DNA from 2 places in the Cellvibrio fontiphilus genome. Region 1 is predicted to be linked to the other one. Evidence: predicted binding sites of a transcription regulator. Region 1 holds the regulator's gene; the other holds the start of a gene.
The links. Region 1 encodes sigma-54, which starts transcription at its own class of promoters, with help from an activator protein. Its sites were predicted from a motif close to TGGCACANNNNTTGCNNT; they were not measured.
Positions count from the first base shown of each region.

Region 2: flhA (flagellar biosynthesis protein FlhA) is a predicted target of sigma-54. The motif match lies at 3,853-3,870, and genes of this name have one in related genera.

Region 1 is NZ_JBHRTF010000004.1:846,378-852,364, forward strand. Features, by position in the region: gene motB (flagellar motor protein MotB) at 1-402, shown strand, start outside; gene yjgA (ribosome biogenesis factor YjgA) at 469-987, opposite strand; gene ACFODX_RS12150 (HPr family phosphocarrier protein) at 1,136-1,408, opposite strand; gene rapZ (RNase adapter RapZ) at 1,412-2,281, opposite strand; gene ptsN (PTS IIA-like nitrogen regulatory protein PtsN) at 2,294-2,746, opposite strand; gene hpf (ribosome hibernation-promoting factor, HPF/YfiA family) at 2,813-3,103, opposite strand; gene ACFODX_RS12170 (RNA polymerase factor sigma-54) at 3,211-4,863, opposite strand; gene lptB (LPS export ABC transporter ATP-binding protein) at 5,016-5,741, opposite strand; gene lptA (lipopolysaccharide transport periplasmic protein LptA) at 5,745-5,987, opposite strand, start outside.
Region 2 is NZ_JBHRTF010000003.1:418,453-424,439, forward strand. Features, by position in the region: gene fliR (flagellar biosynthetic protein FliR) at 1-84, shown strand, start outside; gene flhB (flagellar biosynthesis protein FlhB) at 116-1,270, shown strand; partial or broken gene ACFODX_RS07440 (RHS repeat-associated core domain-containing protein) at 1,414-1,638, shown strand; gene ACFODX_RS07445 (hypothetical protein) at 1,642-1,905, shown strand; gene ACFODX_RS07450 (hypothetical protein) at 1,909-2,127, shown strand; gene ACFODX_RS07455 (RHS repeat-associated core domain-containing protein) at 2,437-3,237, shown strand; gene ACFODX_RS07460 (hypothetical protein) at 3,263-3,532, shown strand; gene flhA (flagellar biosynthesis protein FlhA) at 3,911-5,987, shown strand, end outside.

The DNA of each region.
Region 1 (5,987 bases):
CTGAACAAGGTACAGAACAAAATCAGTGTGACTGGCCATACCGACTCGACTCCCTATGGTGTAGGTGCCAGTTATACCAACTGGGAATTGTCAGCAGATCGCGCTAACGCTGCGCGCCGCGCGTTACTGGAGGGGAATTATCCAGAAGGTAAGGTGGCAACAGTGCAGGGGATGGGATCGGCGGCCCCTTTTCTTATTGATCGCCCCGATGAACCTATTAATCGTCGGATCGCCATTATTGTGCTCAAGAAAGCAGTTGCCGATGCATTGGGCAGTGGTGCGGGGATAGATAGCAGCAAATTGATTAACAGCAGCGAAACATTTACCCAGCCGGCCCCCGGCCCGAAAATTCTATCGCCCAATGAAGTTAATGACGCGATCGATGCGGCAAATGCACCATAAAATGAAAAGACTTATAAAAACAAAGCCCGGATTATTCCGGGCTTTGTTTTTAATACGACCTTGGTGTTAATCCTGAGCGGCGAGTTGGTCGCGAATAAAACCGAAGAGTTTGCGCGCATTCGCAGGCGGTTTGTTTTCATCCCTTTCTTTTTGTGCCGCACGAATTAATTGACGCAGGTGTTGTACATCCAGGCCCGGGCAGGAGGTCACCAGGGTTTGGAAAATTTGTTTGTCGCCCTCAATCAGCAAATCGCGGTAGCGCTCGATCTGATGCTGACGATGCACATACTGATCGCTACGGTTTTGCATTTTCTCAACCGCTGCTTTGATTTCCTCATGGTTGCCTTCGCGCATCAAACGACCGATATACTGGATTTGGCGGCGACGCGCTTCTTTAGGCGGTAATTTGCGGGCGATATAAATGGCATCCAACATTTCTTCGCTGAGTGGAATATTGGCCAGCTGCTTTTCATTCATATCGATCAAGCTTTCGCCCAGCGCCTGCAAGGCATGCATATCGCGTTTTACCTGCGACTTGCTGAGAATGTAGTCATCCGGATTGATGTCGTCGTAGTTGTAAACCATAAAAGTATCTGTCGTATTCAGTAGGTCATGCCAAATGAAAGCCCGGCAAGGTTGGCAGCCAGTATAAAGGTGAGTAGCGTTTAAAAGGTCGCGCAGCTTAGTGCACAGAGGCTTCAGTCACAACTGCTTTGGATTAACAATAGAGTATTTATTCGCCTTCTTCAAAGCGATCTGCAATCAGGTTGCGTATAGCGCTCATCGCTATCTCCGCATCCTCGCCGTCTATATTGACTTCTATACGGCTGCCACAACTTGCGGCGAGTAGCATTAGAGACATTACACTCTTTGCATCCGCCCAGATACCCTCACCCACACGCACCTGAATGCTCGCCTTGAATTGGTTTGCCAAAGTGGCAAACTTGGCTGCCGCACGTGCGTGTAAGCCACGCTTATTGATAATGTCGAGGGTTTCGATTGGCATGGTTTAATGCTTTTTGTGTTTGTTGATATCGCGATGGCGTACCTGCACATCGTTAAAACTTTGATCAAAGTGACGTTGTAATCGTTCCGCCAGATAAACCGAGCGATGTTGTCCTCCGGTACAGCCGACAGCGATGGTGATGTAACTGCGGTTGTTTGCTTGGTAGCGAGGTAGCCAGCGTGTCAGATAGTGCTCAATGTCCTCATACATCTCTTTGACAGTGATTTGTTCTTCCAAAAACTCAATAACATCCTGATCCTTACCAGTCAGTGGGCGCAGGTTGGGTTTCCAGTGAGGGTTTGGTAAACAGCGAGCATCAAACACCAAATCGGCGTTTACAGGAATGCCGTGTTTAAAACCAAAGGACTCGAACAGGATTGCCATGGTCGATTCACTGCGCCCAACAACACGCTCTTTCACTAAATCCCGCAATTCATGCAGGTTCAAATGGCTGGTATCGATTATTTGGTCAGCACAATCCCGGATTGGCTCCAATAAATGCTGCTCAGCCGTGATGGATTCCTCAAGGCTGGTGTGCTTATCCGAAAGTGGGTGTTTGCGCCGTGTTTCGCTAAAGCGTTGAATAAGTACTGCTGGCTGAGAATCCAGAAACAAGGTCCGAAAGGGCAAATGTGCCTCTTTCAGTGTACTGATCATTTGCGGAAATATATTCAGGTCTTGCCAGGCGTTGCGCACGTCAATGCCTATGGCAAAGCGCTGCTGGTCGTCCTTGTGGATTTGTATTTGGGCTACCAATGCTGGTAGCAGGCTAACGGGTAGGTTGTCGATGCAATTAAAACCAACATCTTCCAGCACATGCAGTGCGGTACTTTTTCCTGAGCCTGACAGCCCGCTTACTATCACAAGGTGCATGGCATAGACCTACTAGGGGGCGGCTATAGCTGCTTGAAAAAGTGCTGTATCGCTGTCCGCTGTGCGCAGGCGTTGGCGGTAGTCAGCGTTGTTGAGAGCTCCTGCCAGTGCTGCCAGGGTTTGTAGATGTTCATCATGAGCATCTTCGGGTACCAACATTGCAAACAGTATGTCAACCGGTTGTGAATCTATGGCATCAAAATCGATTGGATCTGCCAGTGTGAGCAGCGCGCCTATGGTGCTATTGCAATTTGCGATGCGACAGTGGGGTATGGCGATGCCGTGCCCTATGCCGGTAGAGCCAAGGCGCTCTCTGCCGATTAGCCGGCGGAAGAGTTCGTCTGCCTCAATACCCGGAACATCCTGAGCAATAGCGTTAGCTAACAACTCTAGGGCGCGTTTTTTACTGCCGCCCTCAACACCGCAAAGCGTGCGTCCAGGGGTAATAAGATTTTGAATTTGCATGGTAGGTGTGACTAAAAGATTCTATCAATAAGTACGCGGCGAGTCTGACGACCCGCCGCATGATGATTAACGATGGCTGCGCATCTTTTCTTTGTGCTTAATTAGCTGGCGATCCAGCTTATCTGCCAGGGCATCAATAGCTGCATAGAGATCATCATGGGTTGCATCTGCAAACAAGTCCTTACCACTTACATGGATAGTGGCCTCTGCTTTCTGAATAAGTTTATCAACGGAGAGGATCACATGGGTGCTGGTAATTCGATCATGGTGGTGACTTAGACGCTCAATTTTGCTGTTGACGTAGTCTTTTAGTGAATCGGTAACTTCCAAATGATGACCACTAATGTTTATTTGCATAGATACTTCCTCTCGATAGAAACAAAATGGTTGTGATCAGCACAACCTAACAGTTCATCCTTGATTTTCTTCCGAATTAGGTACTGCTTGCCAGTGACAATACTAAGTCAAATGGTCTTACGTTCGTTTGAAGGTGGAATGTTCAGCGATTCGCGATATTTTGCGATTGTGCGACGCGCCACCTGAATTCCCTGTTCCGCCAATAAGTCGGTAATTTTGCTATCGCTCAGGGGTTTTTTGGGGTTCTCAGCGCTAACCAGTTTTTTGATAATGGCGCGAATTGCTGTCGATGAGCACTCGCCTCCACTATCGGTACTGACGTGGCTGGAGAAAAAGTACTTAAGTTCAAATATACCTTGCGGTGTATGCATATATTTTTGGGTGGTCACACGAGAGATGGTGGACTCATGCATTTCCACTATCTCGGCAATGTCATGTAATACCAGCGGTTTCATTGCCTCCGGCCCGTAGTCTAGAAAGCCGCGTTGTTTTTCTACAATACAGCTCGCCACTTTTAATAGTGTCTCGTTACGGCTCTGTAAGCTTTTTAGAAACCAGCGAGCCTCCTGTAAATTGTCTTTGAGAAAGGTATTGTCGCTACTGGAGTCGGCTCGTTTTACCATTGAAGCATAGTTGGCATTGATGCGTAGGCGCGGTGCAATTTCTGGATTTAATTCCACTATCCAGCGACCATCGCGCTTCTCTACAAACACATCAGGAACAACATATTCAGTGTCGCCGCTGGCGATAATATCGCCCGGGCGGGGGTTAAGGCTCTGGATAAGGGCTATAGCTTGGCTAAGTTCAGCTTCTTTAAGCTTGGTGCGGCGCATCAGCTGACGATAATCGCGGCTGCCTAAAATAGGTAGATAGAGCTTGGCGATAAGTTTCGCGGAATCCAGATATGGCGTCTTGGTGTCAAACTGTTGCAGCTGTACCAGCAGGCATTCCGAAAGATTCTGGCTGCAGACACCGCAGGGATCAAACTGTTGTAAGCGGTGCTGTACCGCTACCACCTCATCCAACTCCAGATCTTCCAGATCGTTGCGCATTCCCTCAAATATTTCTTCAATGCTGATTGATAGCATGCCGCTGGGTTCTACGGCATCGATGATGGCCATTGCCAGCACCCTATCACGATCAGACATTGGGGTGAGGTTAAGTTGCCACATCAGGTGGTCATAAAGTGAGTCTGTTGCAGCGCGGCGGCTTTCAAAGTCACTGTCTTCATTGTCGAAGTTGTTTGAGCTTCCCGCTGCGGAGGTTTGGTAAACGTCATCCCAACTGGTATCTACTGGTAGATCGGAAGGAATGGAGTCGCTCCAATCGCCACTATCGGCACTAAAACTCTCGCTTTCCCCATAGACATCGCTATCGCTGAATGACTCCCCATCACTAAAGTTATCGCTCTCACCAAAACTCTCGGTGTCACTGTAACTAGGCTCGCTAAAGCTATCGCTGGTGGAAGAGGTGAAGCTGTCGCTACTGGAGTAATCATTACTCGTATCGGTGCCGGACTCGGCAGCAATTTCTTGTTGGCGGTTGTAATCGATTTGATCGTCAGCACTGCCTTCGTAATCACTGCTTTGGCTAGGGGAGTCAAAGCTCTCCTCCATTTCAAGCATAGGATTTGAATCAAGCGCCTCTTGGATCTCTTGCTGTAAATCCAGGGTTGAAAGCTGCAGGAGGCGAATTGCCTGCTGCAGTTGGGGGGTCATGGTCAGCTGTTGGCCGAGTTTAAGCTGGAGAGATTGTTTCATTGTTGTTGCAACAAACCCTTAAATAACACGGTATGGAAAACATCTGTTAAGTGGAGTTTAGTCAGGGTTTGCGCTTCAAGCAACATGCTTAAGCAAGCTTTATGCCTAGTAGACAAAGAATGTTGCTTGTCAAGTTGTTTCTGCTTTGTTCGTCAGAGGCGGAAGTGCTCGCCCAGATAGACTTCGCGAACCTTGCTGTTGCTCAGCACAGTATCAGCGCTGCCCTCTGCGATTATGTGCCCCTCGCTGACGATGTAGGCCGTTTCACAGATATCAAGGGTTTCGCGCACATTATGGTCGGTTATCAATACACCTATGCCGCGATCTTTAAGATGGCGAACAATTTCTTTAATGTCATTTACAGAAATGGGGTCCACACCGGCAAAGGGTTCATCCAGAAGAATAAACTTGGGGTCTGTGGCCAGTGCGCGTGCGATTTCTACGCGGCGACGTTCGCCCCCCGAGAGCGCCATACCCAAACTATCTCGGATGTGCGTGATATGAAATTCGCTCAAGAGTGCTTCAAGTTTTTCTGCACGCGCTTTTTGGTCCAAATCCTTGCGCGTTTCAAGTATCGCCATGATGTTGTCAGCGACAGTGAGTTTGCGAAAGATAGATGCTTCCTGGGGTAAGTAGCCAATACCAGCGCGTGCGCGTCCATGGATAGGTAGCTGGGTAATATCCCTGTCATCAATAAGCACGCTACCGTTGTCGGCAGGAACCAAGCCGGCAATCATGTAAAAGCAGGTTGTTTTACCAGCGCCATTTGGCCCTAACAAACCCACTATGTGACCGCTCTCGACAGTGATCGAAACATCGATAACTACTTTGCGTTTTTTGTAGCTTTTGGCGAGATGACGCGCGTGCAAACTTGGCATAGGTTAATTGCTGCCTGGAGTGAAAGAGGGAGCCTGTGAATCACTTGCGGAGCCAGATTTTGGGGGGATGACAATTTCAATCCGCTGACCTTCACCTGCGGTGTTGCCTTCGGCTTTCATGACTTCTTTAACCAAGTCATAGTTAATGTGTGGGCCGCTCATGACGGCGCCATTTTGCTCGACGGATGCATCTTCGACCAGAAGCAAGTGCTCATTGCTGGGTGTGTAAGTAATTTGTTTGGCCGC
Region 2 (5,987 bases), on a different contig from region 1:
ACCCTCGCCAACTTCCTGCCGGTGTATTTTGAAATTATGGAAGAGGGTATAGGTGTGCTGCGTACTTTGGTGACAACCCCTTAGATACCCCATAGCGGGCGAATAGGAGCGACTGATGGCCGAAGACGACGACAGCAGCCAGGAAAAAACGGAAGAGGCCAGTGCCCGAAAACTTGAAAAGGCACGGGAAGAGGGCCAGGTTCCCCGATCGCGTGACCTTACCACCACAGCGGTACTGATGCTGGCAGCCATTGGCCTGTATGTGTTTGCTGAATTCATGGGAAAAAAAATTATTGGTATCACGCGTGAAAATTTCACACTAACGCGTGCTGCTATCTATGACCCCAATGCCATGATTGCCCATTTTGTAGCGGCTATTTACGATGGGTTATTTAGTATTGCCCCCTTAATGATTATCTTGCTTATCGCCTCTATTGTTGGCCCTATTGCTTTGGGTGGTTGGAACTACAGCACTAAAGCCATGGAGCCAAAACTAAACCGTATGGACCCAATCGCCGGCATTAAACGCATGTTTTCGGTGAAGTCGCTGATTGAATTGTTGAAAGCCCTGGCGAAAGTGTTGGTGATTTTGGGTGGCACCATTTTTATTATCCAATTTTTTGCGCAGGATATTTTTCGCTTGGTTGACGAGAGTGTTCACAGTGCGATTGTTCACTCGTTGGAAATATCAATGCTTGCCACTATCGCACTCTGCGCTACCACAATTGTTATTGCCGCGATTGATGTGCCGCTACAAATTTTTGAATACAACAAAAAATTAAAAATGTCGCGGCAAGATCAAAAAGACGAATCCAAAGACACTGACGGCAAACCCGAAGTAAAAGGCCGCATTCGTCAATTGCAACGCGAAATGGCCCAGCGCCGCATGATGACTAACGTACCGCAAGCAGACGTTATCATCACCAACCCGGAGCACTTTTCTGTTGCATTAAAATACGATCCGGAAACTATGGAAACACCGCTAATGATTGCCAAGGGCGGTGATCACGTCGCCTTAAAAATCCGCGAAATCGCCAAAGCCAACAATATTGAAATTATCCAATCACCGGTATTAGCGCGCGCCATTTTTTACACCACCGAAGTGGATCAAGAAATTCCCTCCGGCCTCTACCTCGCCGTCGCCCAGGTACTTGCCTACGTATTCCAGTTGCGCAACTACCGCAAAGGCAAAGGCGAAAGACCGACATACCCCCGCAACATCAACGTGCCGCGTGACCTGCGTTATAACGCATCAGGTAAGGTGGATTGATTACTGTATTTGTGTAGGCGGTATTATCTTCAATTTCATTCGGTAGCTACTGTATAGCTGACAATTAATTGTGTTAATCAAACCCCAATCCATCTGGGTAACAGCCTCATAGCCAAGATGGATAACAGCACCACAAGCATGACGCGGATTTGGGTTTAACCTACATGCAGGCGCGGTATTATGATCCAGTGCTGGGTAGGTTTTATGGGAATGATCCGGTGGGGTATGTTGCCAAGAGTCCGGTTCATTCATTTAGTCGATACACTTACGTTAATAACAATTCATATAAATATAATGATCCCGATGGTGAGTTTGCACATATCGTAATTGGCGCAGCAGCTGGCGGGGTAATTTCGGGTATTGCCTAGGCTATGACTACCGATAACTTCAGCGCAAAAGATTTGGCGATTAACATAGCTTCTGGTGCTGCGGCAAAACCTGCCACTGCATTTGCTACAGTTAAGACAGCAGGAAATCCAGGTCTTCCGGTTAATTCTTTAAAAGGCAACACGTTTATGGTAGGAAAAACAGAGTCGACCTCTGTGACTAGCGAAAGGGTAAAACAAGGAGTACAAGATACTATTGAAGAATCAGTATCAGTCAAAATAGTTTGTCATACGGATTCGGAGTGTTAGCGCATGATTTTTAATATTGTCATTTTTGCCGCATTAATTTTTTTTGGTAGAGCTATCTTTGCTGGAATAAAAACAGGAGTTCTTCATTCAACTTATGGTGAAGCAATGACTGTACGAAAAAGTGAAGGTGTAGCTGGTTTTTATTTTATTTTATTTTTGTATATAGCCATTTGGATATGGATGGCTTATTTATTGGTTGCCGAAATAACTATTTTTTCCTGAAATTGAAAAATTATTCCAAGTCCCGGTCAGTTCACTGCCCGGGGTTTTGCTTTTATGATTGTGATGTTGAGTTATCCCTCTGTCGTCAATACCAAACCCCCGTGCATCACTCCGCCGTCAACACCAAACAGCCTTGCATATCGATGGTGATCACGGGTGGGTTGATAGTGAATCCCGCTTGTTTCAACTAGTGTCGTACAAGGCACAGAATATTTCACCTACGCCAAAGCGGGCACCTTTCTTCATACCCAAAAAACAAATGGCGTTAATCAAAACTACATTTATCTGGGTAACAGCCTCATAGCCAAGGTGGATAACACCACCACAAGCTATGTGCACACGGATCATTTAGGTTCGGTAGTTGCTGAATCGAATAGCGCAGGGCAAATCACCAAACGTTTCCATTACAAACCCTTTGGTGAGACCCTGGAAACCCAACAGGATGATGTTGGCTATACTGGCCATAAGCATGACTCGGATTTGGGTTTAACCTACATGCAGGCGCGGTATTATGATCCAGTGCTGGGTAGGTTTTATGGGAATGATCCGGTGGGGTATGTTGCGAAGAATCCGGTGCATTCGTTTAATCGGTATGCGTATGCGAATAATAATCCGTATAAGTACATCGATCCGGACGGAAAAAATGGTGTTATCCCCAGAATGAGTCAAATGAATGCGTTAGCATCTTCTTCTCAGCAAACTCCCCAATCTGTACGAGCAGCTATTTTTGCAGAAGAACATAAAGCTCAGGCAAGCTTTAAGGCAATGAGCCTGCACGCAGATACGTTATCTGTTGTAGCAATTGCAACAGGTCAGGCGCAGGCAGCTATTCCACTAAGTGTTGTGTCAGCGACAGCATCTGTTGTAGCTGATAGCATTGATTTCACATCAGATCAGGATTTAACAAAAAAATCTAATGAAGCAACTCTCGTAGAGGGGGCTGGTTATGCTGCGGGAAAGGCTGCTGAAAATGGAGTGACTGCTGCTGGAGAGGTGGTTGGTACTTTGGGTTTTAAAGGAAAAGTAGTAGAAAGAGTCATAGATGTAGCGGCTGAAGCTACAAGTCAGAGTGTTTCCGATACCTTAAAAGACGATTATCTAAAAGATTAATCAGTAGTTTTTATAAAGGCTTTTTATGAAAGATGATTTATTAATTCATGTATATCTAGAAAAGAAGTTCTTGCTAGTATTTCGATTGCTCATGTTTTTTATTGTTTCGTTATTTTTATGGACTGTTTACGAGGCTTTTGACAATGGCTACGTTGAGACAAAGGGGAATAAAGAATTAGAGGGATCATTGATATTTTATTTATATATCCTAAAGCAACTTGTTTTTGCTGGTTTGTTTATTTGGCTTGGTACTGGCGGTGCAAGAGATAGGATGCATAATGATAAAATTGAATAATTTTGACAGTGACCTCAATCTTTGAAAATGCCCCCGACCCCTGATTATTTCAACTTGTCGGGGGTTTTTGTCTTGATGAGTATTTGATTTGTTCTCCCTCCGCCGTCAACACCAAATACCTGTGCATTACACGAATGGTCATGGGTTATTAATGCTGAATCCGGCCTGATCCAATTGGGTTATAGCTAGAGCATTATGCTTGTTACTGCCAAAACATCCCATTCAACAGCATGGCGCAATGAATTTTCGAGGGCGATTCTTTGGTTATTTGGTGGGCAAAAACCAACGCTCGCAACAGAGTAAAAACGCTTTTTTCAAATCGGTACACTTCTTGCGATAAGCACTGGTAAATGATTTCACCGTCAAGAATCCGTGCTTATGGCTCTTCCTTCGTTCAATCAGCTCAATAACTTTAATGGCAAAGCGGCGCTTGGCTCCTTGCGGGGTATGGGGCGTGGCAATTTGGGCATTCCTATTTTGCTACTGATGCTGTTGGCAATGATTATTTTGCCCATCCCGCCGTTGCTGTTGGATATGTTTTTTACTTTCAATATCGCGCTGGCACTGGTGGTGTTGCTGGTGTCAGTGTATGCCATGCGGCCGCTGGATTTTGCGGCTTTCCCGACAATTTTGCTGATTGCGACTTTACTGCGCCTGGGCCTGAATGTGGCATCTACCCGTGTGGTGTTGCTGGAAGGGCATCAAGGTGGCGATGCGGCCGGTAAGGTGATTGAAGCCTTTGGGCATGTAGTGATTGGCGGAAATTTGGCGGTGGGTATAGTGGTGTTCATCATTCTGATGATCATCAACTTTGTGGTGGTAACCAAGGGTGCCGGGCGTATCTCCGAAGTGAGTGCGCGTTTCACCCTGGATGCTATGCCCGGTAAACAAATGGCAATCGATGCCGATTTGAATGCGGGTTTGATCGATCAGGATCAGGCGCGTACCCGCCGGCAGGAAGTCTCGTCTGAGGCTGATTTTTACGGCGCTATGGATGGTGCGAGCAAATTTGTACGCGGCGATGCGGTCGCCGGCATCATGATTATGTTTATCAACATCTTTGGCGGTCTTGCCATAGGTATGGCACAACATGATCTTCCGTTTGTTGAGGCATTTGAGAAATACACCATCCTGACGATTGGTGATGGTCTGGTCGCACAAATTCCCGGGCTGTTGTTATCTGTGGCTTCTGCCATTTTGGTTACCCGTGTTAACAGTTCCCAGGAGATGGGGGCGCAGGTTGTCGGTCAGATGTTTACCTCTCCAAAAGCGCTGGCGGTTAGCGGCATCATGATGTTGGTGATGGGTGCTATACCCGGAATGCCGCATCTGGCATTTCTTGGATTGGGATTTATTTGCGTTGGTTTGGCCTACTACATCCACTGGCGCAAGCAACAGCCTGCCGCGGTGGAGGACAACTCGTTTATCCCCGCCGGTGCACGCTTGGCCGGAGAAATGCCCACAGGTGGTGGTGCGCCGGCCGGTGCGAGTATCGCGCCACAACGCAGCGCGCCGGCGCTACCGCCTGGTACACCTGAATCGCCTGAACTGGGTTGGGATGATGTACAGCCAGTGGATGTCATTGGGCTGGAGGTTGGTTATCGCCTCATTCCGATGGTGGATAAAAACCAGGGTGGTGAATTGTTGGGGCGTATCAAAGGCGTTCGTAAAAAGCTGTCACAGGAAATGGGGTTCCTCATTCCCTCGGTGCACATTCGCGACAATCTTGACCTGAATCCAACCGGTTATCGCATCAGTCTCATGGGGGTATCCATGGCGGAGGCAGATGTTTACCCGGATCGTGAATTGGCGATAAATCCGGGGCAGGTGTTTGGCTCGCTGGATGGTTTAAAAACCAAAGATCCGGCGTTTGGTTTGGATGCTATTTGGATTAACCCCAACCTGCGGGAGCAGGCGCAAACCCTGGGTTATACCGTGGTAGACCCGAGCACCGTGGTGGCGACCCATCTCAATCAAATTCTGCAGCAGCATACCTTCGAACTGCTGGGCCATGAGGACGTACAAAAACTATTGGATATGCTGGCGAAGACTTCGCCCAAACTGGTGGAAGAGCTAGTGCCTAATACCATCAGCATTAATGTGCTGCTGAAAGTCCTGCAGAACCTGCTGCGTGAGCGGGTGCCTATTCGCGATATTCGCTCCATCGCCGAAGCTTTGGCGGGCAGTGGTATCAAGAGTCAAGATCCCGCCGCTTTAACCGCCTTGGCGCGGGTAGCACTCTGCCGACAAATCGTCCAAAACATCATAGGAAACGAGCGAAACCTGCCTGTAGTAACGCTTGAGCCGGGTTTGGAACAGTTATTGCTAAATACCGTTCAACAGGCACAAAAAGCTGGCGCTGACGATAGTGCGTTTATCGAACCCGGCTTGGCGGACAGGTTGCAGCAGTCGCTGATTACCGCGGCCCAGAAGATGGAAATGGCGGGTAAGCCGC